Regions from separate parts of the Paenibacillus sp. FSL R7-0340 genome, predicted to be linked through region 1. Evidence: riboswitches for the same ligand, from Rfam matches in the RefSeq annotation. Region 1 holds a riboswitch; each other region holds the start of a gene.

Region 1 (4,870 bases):
CCATGAGTCCGTTTACTGGTGGCGGGGTGGTCATTGACCGCGTAGAAAACAAGCAGCAAGCGATATACCAAGCACTGCATCATCAATTTGTAGCTAGTGCACTGGCGACAAAACGAGGACATGAGATCATCCCGGGCTCTCAAATCGGCTGTATGCTGGCTCGTTTGGAAAGCTACCCACATACGTGTAACCCACAGGATATACTGAAAGCCCAGCATGAAAATCAGATGAACCTGTTCTTTACGGATGTGCATGCCCGTGGGGAATATTCCAACTACATGGATCGTTATTTTGAAGAAAATAATGTTGTTATACACACAGAACCAGGCGATGCCGAAATTTTAAAAAATAACACGGTCGATTATATCTCATTCAGCTACTACATGACCTTGACCGTATCTGCAGGTCCAGAAGGCGAGAAAGCAGCAGGAAACCTGATTGGCGGCGTGAAAAATCCATATTTACAGTCCTCTGACTGGGGATGGCAAATTGATCCGATCGGCCTGCGTGTTACGCTGAACACGTTTTATGACCGCTACCAAAAGCCGCTGTTCATCGTGGAAAATGGTTTGGGTGCGTATGATAAGGTGGAAGAAGACGGCTCTGTGCATGATACGTATCGCATTGATTACTTGCGTCAGCATATTGCCCAAATGAAGGAAGCGATTGCCGACGGTGTTGATCTGATTGGTTACACCAGCTGGGGTCCTATCGACCTTGTGAGCATGTCTACTTCCGAAATGTCCAAGCGCTACGGATTTATTTACGTTGATCTGGATGATGACGGTAACGGAACGCTCAAACGCTCCAAAAAGGACTCATTTAACTGGTATAAAAATGTGATAGCAACCAATGGTGAAGAATTGTAATTCCAAATTTTCTCGGGCGGGTATAGCAGAGGACATCCTAAGGATGCAATCTGCTGTACCCGCTTTTTTTGATAGACATAATAATAATGTTTCAGAGGGCTTCACAAACTTTTCACTTGTAATAAGCTGAAAGTTTTCTGTATAATAAATAAAAATTTCATATGTCTGGTTGATGTTTGCGGGAGATGGAACGAAAGTTCCGACCGAAGGGGCAAAACTCTCAGGTGCTTAGGCTGATTACAGCAACAAGCGGGGACCGTAAACGGACAGAACTCTGGAGAGACCCTTAATTGGGCGCCGAAGGTGCACCGCAGAGAACATCTGCTTAAACTCTCAGGCAAAAGGACAGAGACGCGAATAACCTGTGACAGGGAATGCCCTAGGCTTTTTTATAAGCTATTAGAGGCAGAAACCTGCGCAAGATGGTTGTATTTTTTCGTGCCTTTAACCTCTCCAGGAGTCGAATCAGCGGATTTGACTCTTTTTTGTTTTCTAATATGCTGGAGGAGCGGGTTGAAATGAATTTGGTACATGTGTTAGAAGCGATTAGCAGTTGGATATGGGGGGCGCCTCTCATCATTCTTGTCATGGGAACGGGGTTGTGGCTGACCATACGTTTGAAGATGCTGCAGGTATTCCGCCTGCCCCTGGCGATCAAGCTGATCGGTAAGGCCCCGAATGAAGGCAGCGGGGATGTAAGTAGTTTTGCGGCTTTGAGTACAGCGTTGGCGGCTACAGTTGGCACAGGAAGTATTGTCGGCGTAGCGACAGCCATTAAGCTGGGCGGGCCGGGTGCCTTGTTCTGGATGGTCGTTGCAGCCTTTTTTGGGATGGCGACGAAATATGCGGAAGGTGTACTTGCGGTAAAATACCGGGTGAAGGATCGGAATGGGCAATTTTCCGGCGGCCCGATGTATTATATTGAGAAAGGTCTGGGACGCCGTTTTAAACCGCTGGCGATGCTGTTTGCTTTTTCGGGCATGCTGGTAGCGTTGTTCGGGATTGGAACGTTTCCGCAGGTCAAAGCGATTGTATCTTCGACCGAAAACAGTTTTGGCGTTCCGCCCATTGTAACGGCACTGATTATTGCTATCCTTACAGGACTTGTTACTATTGGAGGACTCAAAAGCATTGCCAAGGTATCGACGAAGGTCGTTCCTTTTAAAACAGGCTTGTACGTACTGATCTGTCTCATCGTACTGATTCGGTTTGCTGACCAACTACCTGCCGCAATTGCGCTGGTGCTCCATTCGGCATTTTCAACTACATCTGCAACGGGCGGATTTGCCGGAGCTACGATTATGCTGGCGATGCGAAGTGGGGTAGCCAGAGGTATTTTTGCCAATGAGGCCGGATTGGGAAGCGCACCGATTGCAGCCGCAGCTGCCAAAACCAAATGGCCTGCGGAGCAAGGGCTAATTTCCATGACAGGCGTGTTTATTGATACGATGGTTATTTGTGTGATGACCGGGTTGACGCTACTGGTTAGTGGTGTGTGGAGCGGGCCTACCGATGCGGGCCTGATGACTCAGCAAGCATTTTCCAGCGCATTCCCGCTGGGGGCAGAACTGCTCACAATCATTCTGATTATGTTTGCGTTCACCACCATGCTCGGCTGGAACTATTACGGGGAACGCTGTGTTGAATATTTGCTTGGGGTCAAGTGGATTAAGCCATACCGCTATCTGTTCATCCTACTGGTTGCCGGGGGCGCGTTCATTAAACTGGATGCGATTTGGCTGCTGGCAGATATCTTTAACGCAATGATGGCTTTCCCGAACCTGATTGCCCTGCTCGGCTTATCAGGAATTGTAGTCGCAGAAACCCGAACCTATATGGATTCTCTGAATTCTAGTAAGAAAAAGGGCATTCTTGCAGGTGCCAGTGTAGGGGCAGCTATCCAAGTAGAAGAAAAAGGACAAACGGTTAATTCATAAATTCCAAAAGGGAGTGCCCTCAGTCATCACAGGCTTGAGGACACTCCCTTTTGAATGTTATAACGATGCGTGCAAAATAGCTGAAATATCTTCTTGGTTCAGCTTTTTATAATTACCGAAGCCTCCGTATTCCATTTCACGGGCTGCAATGTTTGCGACTTTTTCCAATTGCTCATCATTAATATTGTAATCGGCCAGGGTGGAAGGGGCACCGAGACTTGTCCAGAATGCACTCAGGCGATCAATCCCCTCCAAAGCAATTTCCTTATCCGTTTTACCAGTGGTATCTAAATCAAACATGCTGAGCATCAGCCGCTTCATGCGTGCAGCATCCTGATCCACCGTATGTCTCATCCAGTTGGGGAACAGGATCGCCAGACCGCCAGCATGAGGAATATCATATACAGCGGATAATGCATGTTCAATCGTATGCGAAGCCCAGTCCCCGAAGTAGCCCATTTGTAGTGTTCCGTTAAGGGCAATCGTTCCGGCATATAAAATCGTTTCACGATGCTCGTAGTTGTGCAAATCCTCCAGCAGCTTAGGTGCAGTTTCGATCACGGTTTGCAACACGGAAAAGCACATACGATCTTGCAACGGTGTATTTTTAACATTGTGAAAATATTGTTCAAACACATGGCTCATCATATCCACCATGCCATATACCGTCTGATCACGTGGCACAGAGAAGGTGTTTTTTGGGTCCAGAATCGAGAATTTCGGATGCGTTACCGCGCTGCCCCATACGTATTTTTCGTTCGTTTCCCAGTTGGTGATAACAGAATCCGGATTCATTTCTGAACCGGTGGCGGCGAGTGTGAGGATGGTGCCGAATGGCAGAGCCTGGGTCGGCATGTGCTTTTTGTTGATAATATCCCACACATCGCCGTCATATTCAGCCCCTGCTGCGATGGCTTTGGTGCAATCAATAACGCTTCCACCGCCTACAGCAAGTAAGAAGTCGATTTTTTCATTTCGGCAAATGTCGATACCCTTCTTAACGGTGGACAAGCGCGGATTCGGTTCTACGCCGGACAATTCATGAATGTTCAGATGTAGCGGTTCTAACGCGTTTAATACCTGGTCATATAGACCATTTCGTTTGACACTTCCGCCTCCATATACCAGCAAAATGTTTTTGCCGTAATTCAGCAGTTCCTGCTGGAGTTCTTCAATTTGATTGTCTCCAAAAATTAATTTGGTGGGGTTATAATATGTGAATTTGTTCATCTGGTAAGTTTCCCTCAGTTCTTCATTGTTCATGTTCAAATCGTAAATCGCTTAACCTGATTGCCTGTTGGATACCTAACTTCATCATGTAAGCTATTTGAAATGACGATTAACCATTATACATGAAATGAATAAGGGAATTCAAGTAAATCTAATCTTTGACCGCTCCGGCGGCAAGATCGGAAATAAACTGGCGGCTAATGAAAAGAAATAAAATAATAAGTGGCAGTACAGCCAGCAGGGTGCCCGCAATGACCATCGCATAATCCGTATTGTAAATCCCGTTCAATTGTGACAGTGCAATCTGGAGCGTGAATTTACGCTCATCCGTTAAGACGATTAGCGGCCATAAATAATCATTCCAGGCTCCTATAAAGGTAAACGCGCCGAGAAAAGCGAACGCAGGACGTAGAATAGGCAGTGCTACATTCAAGTACAGTCGAAAAAAGCTGCATCCGTCCATCCGGCCCGCATCCAGCAGTTCCTTTGGAATGGATTCTTCCGCATATTGACGAATCCAGAAAATGCCGAAGGCATTTACCATCCCCGGGATGATAAGCGCTTTGAACGTACCTACCCATCCAAAGGAGGCCATCATGACAAAGGAGGGGACAAGCGAAAGTTGTGAAGGGACCATCATCGTAGCTAGCAGAACGATAAATAGCACTTTTTTGCCCGGAAAATCAAACTTGGCGAATGCAAAACCTGCTAGTGAATCGAAAAACAGAACCAATAGGGTAACAGAACCGGCTACAAAAAGGGTATTAAAAAAGGCTCCGGCAAAATTAATCTGTTGTAATACTCTCGTTATGTTATCCAAGAAGTGGCTGCCAA
Region 2 (4,870 bases), on a different contig from region 1:
GTAACAGAGTCCGCTGAATGGAGCTCCAGCAATGCAGCTGTGGCGGATGTACTGAAAGGCACCATTACCGGCTACAGCGCGGGAAAGGCGACAATTACAGGTAAATATGGCACGATGTCCGCTACGATTTCGGTAGATGTCGATCAAACGAATAAGCTGAAAGCCAGCGAATCCAATATTTTTCTCCGTCTGGATGAATCTAAAAAAATACAAGTTTCTGCCGTTTATCCGGATGGGACGGTAACGGATATCACAGATAAAGCTACTTGGACATCAAGCGATGAAAAAATTGCGACTGTGAATAAGGGAACGATTATGGCCATTGGAGCGGGTTCGGCTACGGTGACCGCTAAGTATGGAGATAAGACTGTTTCGATCAAGACAGATGTCGAAACCTCCAGATATTTGGATTTGAGTGAGGACAAGCTGAGCCTGAATGCCAAGGAATCCAAAAAGCTCAAGCTGACCGCAACGTATGTAACAGGTACGGAAGAAGATATCACAAGTAAGGCAGAGTGGAAGTCCAGCAATGAAGATATCGCTTTTGTCAGTGCGGGAGAAGTCACGGGTTATAAAACAGGTGAGGCTACGATCACCGCTTCTTATGGTGGCAAAACAGTTACAGCTACGGTATCCGTAAATGTACCCGGTGATCTGTCTCTGTCCTCCAAAACGGCAACGATTGATATTGATGAGGACTATACTGCAACTTTGACGGCTACTTATGCGGATGGGCGTAAGGAAGATGTAACACAGGATGCAGAATGGGCTTCAAGCGCGGAAGATATTGCTTCTGTGTCCAAAGGAACGATTACGGGTAAATCCGCTGGTAAAGCGGTTATTACAGCGACCTATAATGGCAAAAAACTGACGATTAACGTACAAGTAGGCCTTGTAGACCGTCTGGAAACAGACTCGCGTGTAATTGCGCTTGGTGCTCAGGAAACGAAGCAGCTGAAAGTAACAGGAGTTAAGAGTGGCGGTACAAAAACAGATGTAACCAAGGACGCCACCTGGACAACGAGCAATGTAAAAGTGGTTGAAGTTAGCGAAGGTTTGATCAAAGCGAATGGTAGCGGTAAGGCAACGGTGACTGCTTCATATGGCAAGCAAAACATTACGTTTACGGTAGAAGTGGACGTAGCGCAAAAGATTGAAGCGGATGCAATCGCGTTGTCACTTAAATCCGGAGATCAAAAAACCATCGCGATTGTGGTTAAATCGAGTGATGGTAAAGAAAAGGACGTTACGGCCCAAGCTGAATGGAAAACGTCTAATTATAAGGTAGCCACTGTTAAAAAGGGTCAGGTTACTGCGGTTAGCTACGGTAAAGCTAACATTCAGGCGAAGTTTGGCGGGAAGGTAATCAGCGTACCCGTGGATGTTGATACGCTTAAATATCTGCAAACAGACGAAGTTGCTTTGAATTTGAAGGCAGGACAGCTGGCCAAGGTTACGGCTACAGCCACGTATAAGGATGAGTCGGAGAAGGATGTTTCCAAACCGGCTGTCTGGTCCTCGTCCAGAATTGTTGTTGCGACCGTCAAAGACGGTAACATTAAGGCACAGGGCAAGGGCAAAGCAGTAATTACTGTGAAATATGCAGGTAAAATGACGAAGATACAGGTAACCGTTCAGTAAAAAAGAGAGCAAGCATACGTCCAAGGACGACATGCTTGCTCTTTTTTTTAAGGAGGCTACCTCTTATAGATTATGACTTATCCTTCTTGGTCGGTGTGTTGCGTGTAAGTGATTCAGTCAAACGCTTGCCAGTCGGCGTCTGGGCCAAGCCGCCTTTGGCGGTCTCGCGGTGCTTCGACGGCATCGCACTGCCGACTTCAAGCATCACGTCAATGACTTCGTCAGACGGAATAGCGCTGCGCACACCCGCCAAAGCCATATCCGCTGCGGCAAGCGCAGTCACGGCTCCCAGCCCGTTGCGCACGATGCACGGAATCTCCACGAGTCCGGCGACGGGATCGCAAATCAGGCCGAGCGTGTTCTTAAGAGCGAGGCCCACGGCGTGAACAGCCTGTTCAGGCGTACCACCACGCAGCTCGACCATAGCGCCAGCAGCCATCCCGATAGCTGAACCAATCTCAGCCTGACAGCCTCCCTCCGCGCCAGAAATGAAGGAGTTGTTGGCGATCACGTAGCCAATGGCTCCAGCGGCGAACAGGCCTTTCACCATATGCTCATCATCCCAGCCGAACCGCTCCTGCGCACTGATGAACACACCAGGGATAACCCCACATGAGCCTGCGGTAGGCGTGGCGACAATACGACCCATGGATGCATTTACCTCCGACACAGAGAGGGCATAAGCCATGGCCAGCGCGGAGGCATCGCCGGAGCAGGTTTCCCCTGACCGCAGATACTCGGCTAGGCGCTTGCCGTCACCGCCCGTCAATCCACTGCGGGATACGGTGTCTTGTGTCTGACCGCGATGAACGGCTTCCTTCATGACTTCATAATAATCAGACATTTGGCGAAAGATTTCTTCCTCCGTTGTATTCGTCTCTTGTACCTGCTCTTGAATCATCAAACGGCCAATTGTGGTGGATTCTTCAGCGCATAAAGCGCTGATTTCATGCAGATGGCTAAACCGCATCGGATTCAGCTCCTTTTTTCAAATTAATCATCTTAATTTCATACATATGAGGTAAAGAACGCAGTTCCGCAATCAGTTCAGCTGGAGCAGAACTGTCCGTTTCAATGGCGGTGAGTGCTTCACCATCCCGGCCTTTGCGATCTACGTGCATATAGGCAATGTTAATGTGGGCCGCGCCCAGCGCTGAAGTTATCGCGCCCAATGTACCGGGCTTATCCGAGTGGAGAAGCACCAGCGTAGGCAGCTCCCCGGTCAGATTGACCCGGAATTCGTTGAGCTGCTGGACATGGATGCTGCCGCCGCCGATGGAGGAGCCCAACAGTGTGCGCTGATCCTCGCCCTTCCACAGCTCGAAACGGACAGTGTTCGGATGTGGCGCGGGGAGTCCGCTGACGGCGAATTCCACGGCCATCCCGGCTTGCTCTGCCCATTGCTCGGCATCCGGAATCCGGTGATCGTCCGTATCGTAATTAAGCAGCCCTGCGATGAGCGCCAGGTCTGTACCGTGTCCTTTATACGTGTCGGCAAAGGAGCCGTACAGCGTCATGCGGGCACGGTCAGGCTGCGTCCCGAGCCAGTGCCGGGCAACGCGTGCGAGCCGCACCGCGCCTGCGGTGTGTGAACTGGAAGGTCCGGTCATGGCCGGACCGATAATAGAAAATACATCTTTGAAACGCATGGTGTGGCCCCCTGTATGTTCTAATACCATACTATATGGTATTTCCGCGTCTTTGCGCGGTTATGACGGTTCCTAATGCTGACGCACAATGTGAGCACAAAAAAGGACAGGATAAGGAAGTTTCCCTTATCTCTGTCCTCGTTACCTGAGAGTTTCGTGCGGTGTTCTTACCGCCTTACCCCTTGGGTGGCTTGCGCTCTCTCCAGAGTTGCGTCAGATGACGATACATGGACCTGAGAGATTATCCGCCAGCCGGGTGCTGGCGTCTTGCTCCTTCGGTGCCGCCAGAGCGTAGGCTCCCTGGACAGACTCTCCCGTCATCTTCATTCGCGTATACCGTTCTACATGTCTTTCTTAGCGTAATGTATGCCGTGCTCGGTGTCAATCACAGGTTTAATTTTTACATAAACAGGTGCGTTTCCAATAAAAAAGATTAAAATTTACATAATTATGGATGAAACCAGGAAGGAATTAGAAGATTGGCGGCTAATCTGATAAAGGACAAGTATATTTATGGAAATCATAGGAGGGATATTGACGTATGGTAAAAGGCTTGCGATTCACAGGTTCACGCTTAAAAGGGATGTTGCATCTAGCAGCGATCGTATCACTGCTGATTGGGATCTTTGTTCCATTCGGTCAGGTCAAGGCGGAGGGAGCATTGACAGTAGCCGAAGCACTTCAGCGCCAAAGCAGTGGAGGTACGGTGACGGTGGAAGGTTACATCGTCGGACATGCTACCGGATCGAAAACGGCTAACTTTTCTTCCCCGTTCGCGAATGATTTTAACGTACTGATTGCCGATCAGGCAAATGAACGTAATACGTCTAATCTGTTGGATGTACAGCTGACTTCAGCGTACAGAGGGCAATATGGGCTATCAGGCCATCCTGAGCTGATCGGCAGCAAAATTCGTGTGACGGGTACACTCGGCGCCTACAATAATTTTGGTGGAGTGAAAAGCCCAAGCGCTGTTGAACTGGTGAGCGGAAGCGAGCCGGGGGAACCAGGCGAACCTGGCAACCCGGGTCAACCCGGTACTACACTGCCGGATGGAAAAGGCAAAAAGGTGCTGTTCGATAATACGCACGCACAGACCGCTGGTGCAGCAGATTGGGTCATTGAAGGCGCCTTCTCCGACTTTGCCAATGGACTGCGTAATGTAGGCTTTACGGTAGACCAATTGAATCGTCCCATTCCTTTTACTTATGGAGAGCAGGCTATAACATATGATAAGTTGCGCCAATATGATGTGTTCATTATTGGTGAAGCGAATGTTGCCTTTAAGGCATCCGAGCAGGCTGCACTGCTGCAATACGTGAATAGCGGGGGGAGCGTCTTCTTCATCTCCGATCATTATAATGCGGACCGTAACAAAAACCGTTGGGATTCCTCCGAGGTTATGAATGGTTACCGTCGTGGAGCCTATACTAATCCGGCCAAGGGCATGACTGCAGAAGAAGCTGCATCACCGGCGATGCAAGGATTAACAAGCTCCGATTGGCTGGCGGCCAACTTTGGCGTTCGTTTCCGTTACAATGCGCTGGGTGATGTGAATGCTACCGACATTGTAGCCGCAG
Region 3 (4,870 bases), 170 kb from region 1:
AAGGTCAGCACGAAGCCGCGTTTACCGTTGCGGTCTGTGGTCTGACCCACAATACGGCCGGGGATACGGCGCATATGTGCCTGAGAAACGGCAAAGTATCCACAGGTCGGACCGCCGAGAGAAGAGGAGATGCCAAGTGGCTGTGCGTCTCCTACCACAATATCCGCGCCCTGTTTGCCGGGTGTTTCCAGCAAGCCAAGTGCTAGTGGATTGGCACTGACGACCAAAAGACCTTTGTGCGCATGGATGAGGTCAGCCATCGGCTTCAGGTTTTCCACGGCTCCGAAAAAGTTGGGGCTTTGGACCAAAACAGCCGCGGTCTGTTCCGATACGGCTGCCGCTAGCGCATCAGCATCCGTTACGCCGTCCGAACAGCCGATCTCCACGATGTCCAAATCCAATCCGCGTGCATAGGCTGCCAATACCTGACGTGCCTCCGGATGGACGGACCTTGATACGATAAGCTGTTTACGGCGGGTAGCTGCGGCGGACAGTGAGCCCGCTTCCGCCAGTGCAGTCGCTCCGTCGTACATGCTGGCATTAGCTACAGCCATGCCCGTCAATTCGCAAATATACGACTGAAACTCGAAAATGGCTTGTAGCTCGCCTTGGCTTACTTCCGGCTGATAGGGGGTGTAGGCTGTATAGAATTCCGAGCGTGAAGTGATGTGCTGGATGACGGACGGAATATGATGATCATAAATTCCTGCGCCAAGGAAGCTGGCATGTGTGTCTGTATTGGCGTTGTGTCCGGCCAGCTCGGCCAAGTGGCGGGTTAAGGCTTTCTCATCGAGTCGAGAAGAGAGAGGCAGTTCCCCTTGATATCGAATGGCCTCTGGAATGTCACTGAATAAATCATCAATAGATGATACACCCACCACACGCAGCATTTCGGTTTGATCCTGTTCAGTCATAGGGAGATAACGATGCTGCTTCATAGGTTCTGACTCCTTTCGAAAAGCAAGATTTTAGATCGTAAATTAGCTAATAAAAAAGTGTGTGAGATGAAAAACCCAGAAGTTCATATCTGACATATTTGCTTTATAGAAATAAAAAGAGTTTAAGATCAGCGCGGGCGTTTATAAAAGGGTGTTGCCACCACCTCGGCACGCAGGCGTTTGCCACGAATCTCAACCTCCAACGGTGTGGAGAGGGCGCTAAAACGACTGTCCACCAAGGCGAGGCCCAGATTACGCTTCAAGGTGGGCGACTGAGTCCCCGTTGTGACCTCACCAATGTGTTGTCCTTCTGCGAATACCGGGTAATGGGCGCGTGGGATACCGCGATCAATCATTTCCAGCCCGATCAATTTGCGAGGAATCCCTTGTTCTTTCTGACGTTGCAGTGCTTCTCTACCGATAAAATCTCCTTTATTCAGCTTGACGAAGAAACCTAGACCAGCTTCGAGTGGTGAAATCGTGGCAGATAACTCCTGACCATATAGCGGCAACCGTGCCTCAAAGCGTAGTGTATCCCGAGCACCAAGTCCAGCGGGAATCAGCCCATACGACTCACCGGAACGAAGCAAACCCTCCCATACGGCTGGTGCTTCCGCAGCAGGTATATAAAATTCAAAACCGTCTTCGCCCGTATATCCGGTTCGTGAGACCAGTGCTTTTGCTCCGAACAATGGCACATTCTCATGGAAGCGGAAAGATGCCAGATTCGTAATGTCCGTATCTGCCACGGCTGCGGCAATACGTGCTGCCTCCGGTCCTTGCAACGCTAGCAATGCTATCGCATCAGACACATTCTCCATGTGAACGGATGCAGGCATATGGCGAATTAGCCAATCCCAATCCTTATCGATGTTGGATGCGTTCACAACGAGCATGTAGCGTTCCGGTCCTTTGCAGTAAACAAGTAGGTCGTCTACTACCCCTCCATCGGGGTAACACAGGAGTGAATATTGTGCCTGACCTGGTTCCAACTGGCTGACATCATTCGTGGTCACCCTTTGCAGAAAAGCTTCGGCCTCTTTGCCTTCAACCAAAAATTCGCCCATATGCGATACATCGAATAAACCCGCACGTTGCCGGACGGCCTCATGCTCCTTTTGAATGCCGCTAAACTGAACCGGGAGCTCCCAGCCGCCAAAGTCAATACAACGAACCCCAGACTGCGTCCCGTAGGACGAATATAGCGGTGTTTTTCGCAAATTAGTCATTATTCCACTCCTATCCGGTGTGATCGGCTAAACAAAAAAGACAGGCCGAAAAAAACGTATAGACGGCAGTCTACACTCTTTTTTTCAGCTCTGTCCTTGATACCAGAAAGTTACCCCGGTATGTACCGGGTTTCCCCTTGGGTGATCCGCTCCAATAGCGAATGCTCTCCAGAGATGCGTCCGGCAGAGGTCCTTTTGCCTGAGAGATTCACCTGCAATGCAGGTTTACTCCTTCGGCGCTACCTTCGGGATCAACGGTATATTACCTGGCTTTGCAGATAACAACCTGATCCGATTCGCGTGCACTTATGTCTCACAAGCGGCAACAGCTATGCGAATCTTTTTGGCAGTCTCTCCCTCCGCGTTCATCCGCGTTTGCAGTTGTCGGGGTGTTTCCCAAAGCATTTGCTATAACCCATTAATACGCAAATTCATTCAAAATGTCAATAAAAATGTCATCAAAAACAATAGAAAAAACATTTAATATATAAATAAGGATATGTAAGCGTTTGTTATAAGCTATCATATTTTTATATAGTACGCTATATGAGGTGATATGAAGTATTTTTGTTAGTATTATTGACATGAGTGTTCTTGTTGTCATAATCTTAACCTGTCTAGTACAGGTGAGCAAAAGCGATTTTATTCATATGGAAGTGAGGGGAACAGAATGGGTGAAGTAAAGCAGCAACTTTGGTATACAGACGAACATGAGTGGGTTCAGCGGACAGAGAATGGAACGGTACGAATTGGTATTACAGACTTTGCACAGCATCAACTGGGTGATATTGTTTTTGTAGAATTACCTGAGGCGGGAGCAACGATTGAGCAGGGAGCGGAGATCGGTACGATTGAATCGGTGAAGACAGTATCCGACCTTTTTGCTCCGGTGACGGGAACCATACTAAAAGTGAATGAAACGCTGGAAAGTACACCTGAGCTAGTGAATGAATCTCCCTATGAAAAAGGTTGGATGATCGAAGTAGAGATGGATAAAGATGTGGAGGAAGCCTTGGGCAAGCTACTGTCTGCGGATCAGTATGAGCAGTTGATTTCCGACGAGCAATAATGGAGCATTGTAGTATGGAGTAAGAGGGTTATTTGTCTGCTCGATTTTTGTATAAAATAGTCGCTATGATTTGACGTAGCGGCTATTTTTTTGTCTTTTTGCAAACGTAATTACGTGTTTTATTCTGATTTAGAGGGTTGTCCCCATATAAGAATCATACATAATCCAGCACGGTTTTTCGACTAATTTCTATAGCTACAGGTCATATTAAGAAGAATTATGCAGGTATAATACCTTCCCGGATAATTTAAATTTAAATGTTGTCATCAACGTTCATGACGAAAGTACGTTTTCATTTCGTTGATGAAGATAGCGCTGTCATTTAGTATGAATTTTAAGAAAAGGTAGTGATGCTTACCTACAAGGAGGATTTGAATATGAGTACATTGGACGCAAAGCCAAGTTCAAAAGGAGGCACTCGTGTCGCCGTACAGCGTTTTGGCCGTTTTCTTAGCGGTATGGTTATGCCCAATATGGGAGCATTTATTGCGTGGGGGCTGATTACGGCACTCTTTATTCCGACCGGATGGTTCCCGAATGAAGGTTTTGCACAATTGGTTGACCCGATGAAAAATTATTTGTTGCCGTTACTGATCGGTTATACAGGGGGCACGATGATTCACGGACAGCGTGGAGGTGTGATTGGTGCCATTATGACGATGGGTGTCATAGTGGGAGCCGATATCCCGATGTTCCTGGGCGCGATGGTAGCTGGTCCGCTGGCTGCGTGGATATTGAAGAAGTTCGACAAGGCCATTGAAGGCAAAGTCAGATCAGGCTTTGAAATGCTGGTCAATAACTTTTCGGCCGGAATTATCGGTGCCATTCTAGCGCTGCTTGCCCATGTGGCGATTGGCCCGATTGTACAAATGATCAGTCAAGTGTTGTCGGCAGGGGTACAGTTCCTCGTGAACGCAGGGCTATTGCCGCTTGTCAACCTCATTATTGAGCCCGGAAAAGTATTATTTTTAAACAACGCGCTGAATCACGGAGTATTGAGTCCGATTGCGTTAGAGGAAGCTGCAAGAACAGGAAAATCCGTACTGTTTATGCTGGAATCCAACCCTGGGCCGGGGCTCGGTATTTTGCTAGCCTACTGCCTGTTCGGCAAAGGCTCTGCGAAGTCATCGGCTCCTGGAGCGGTCATCATTCATTTCTTCGGCGGGATTCATGAAATTTATTTCCCTTATATTTTGATGAAGCCGATTTTGATTCTTGCTGCTATAGCTGGGGGCGTTGTGGGAACCTTCTGTTTTATGTTGACAGGTGCCGGGCTGGTTGCTGCTCCTTCACCGGGCAGCATCATCGCCTATTTTCTAATGACGCCAAAAGGCGGATATTTGCCAATGCTGAGCGGGGTGATCGCTGCTGCGGTCGTATCCTTTGCTGTTGCCGCAGTGTTACTCAAGACTAGTAAGCAAAAAGAAGAGGGGCTGGAGGAAGCTGCTTCCCGCCTGAAAGATATGAAAAATCAAAGCAAGAGTGCAAGTGCTAACGCCACTGTAATGGAAGATAACCACGAATCTGATCGTGCTGCTGAGATTGCCGCAGCTCGAACGCTCAAGGATAAATCCGAAGTGAACAAGATCGTCTTTTCCTGTGATGCAGGTATGGGTTCAAGCGCTATGGGCGCC

The links. A riboswitch is a leader RNA that binds a small molecule or an ion and turns the genes downstream of it on or off. The one in region 1 is predicted to bind glycine.
Region 2: linked by a shared signal. The riboswitch ahead of sdaAB (L-serine ammonia-lyase, iron-sulfur-dependent subunit beta) and the one ahead of MKX59_RS06875 (alanine/glycine:cation symporter family protein) in region 1 are both predicted to bind glycine.
Region 3: linked by a shared signal. The riboswitch ahead of gcvT (glycine cleavage system aminomethyltransferase GcvT) and the one ahead of MKX59_RS06875 (alanine/glycine:cation symporter family protein) in region 1 are both predicted to bind glycine.

What each region holds. Positions count from the first base shown of each region.
Region 1 covers NZ_JBBOBY010000001.1:1,534,855-1,539,724, forward strand. The annotation lists gene MKX59_RS06870 (glycoside hydrolase family 1 protein) at 1-869, shown strand, start outside; glycine riboswitch at 1,039-1,115, shown strand; glycine riboswitch at 1,134-1,228, shown strand; gene MKX59_RS06875 (alanine/glycine:cation symporter family protein) at 1,388-2,806, shown strand; gene MKX59_RS06880 (iron-containing alcohol dehydrogenase) at 2,864-4,036, opposite strand; gene MKX59_RS06885 (carbohydrate ABC transporter permease) at 4,188-4,870, opposite strand, start outside.
Region 2 covers NZ_JBBOBY010000002.1:13,126-17,995, forward strand. The annotation lists gene MKX59_RS22940 (Ig-like domain-containing protein) at 1-1,641, shown strand, start outside; gene sdaAA (L-serine ammonia-lyase, iron-sulfur-dependent, subunit alpha) at 1,712-2,611, opposite strand; gene sdaAB (L-serine ammonia-lyase, iron-sulfur-dependent subunit beta) at 2,601-3,290, opposite strand; glycine riboswitch at 3,502-3,617, opposite strand; gene MKX59_RS22955 (DUF6359 domain-containing protein) at 3,832-4,870, shown strand, end outside.
Region 3 covers NZ_JBBOBY010000001.1:1,706,999-1,711,868, forward strand. The annotation lists gene gcvPA (aminomethyl-transferring glycine dehydrogenase subunit GcvPA) at 1-938, opposite strand, end outside; gene gcvT (glycine cleavage system aminomethyltransferase GcvT) at 1,067-2,167, opposite strand; glycine riboswitch at 2,345-2,443, opposite strand; gene gcvH (glycine cleavage system protein GcvH) at 2,838-3,236, shown strand; gene MKX59_RS07670 (PTS mannitol transporter subunit IICB) at 3,614-4,870, shown strand, end outside.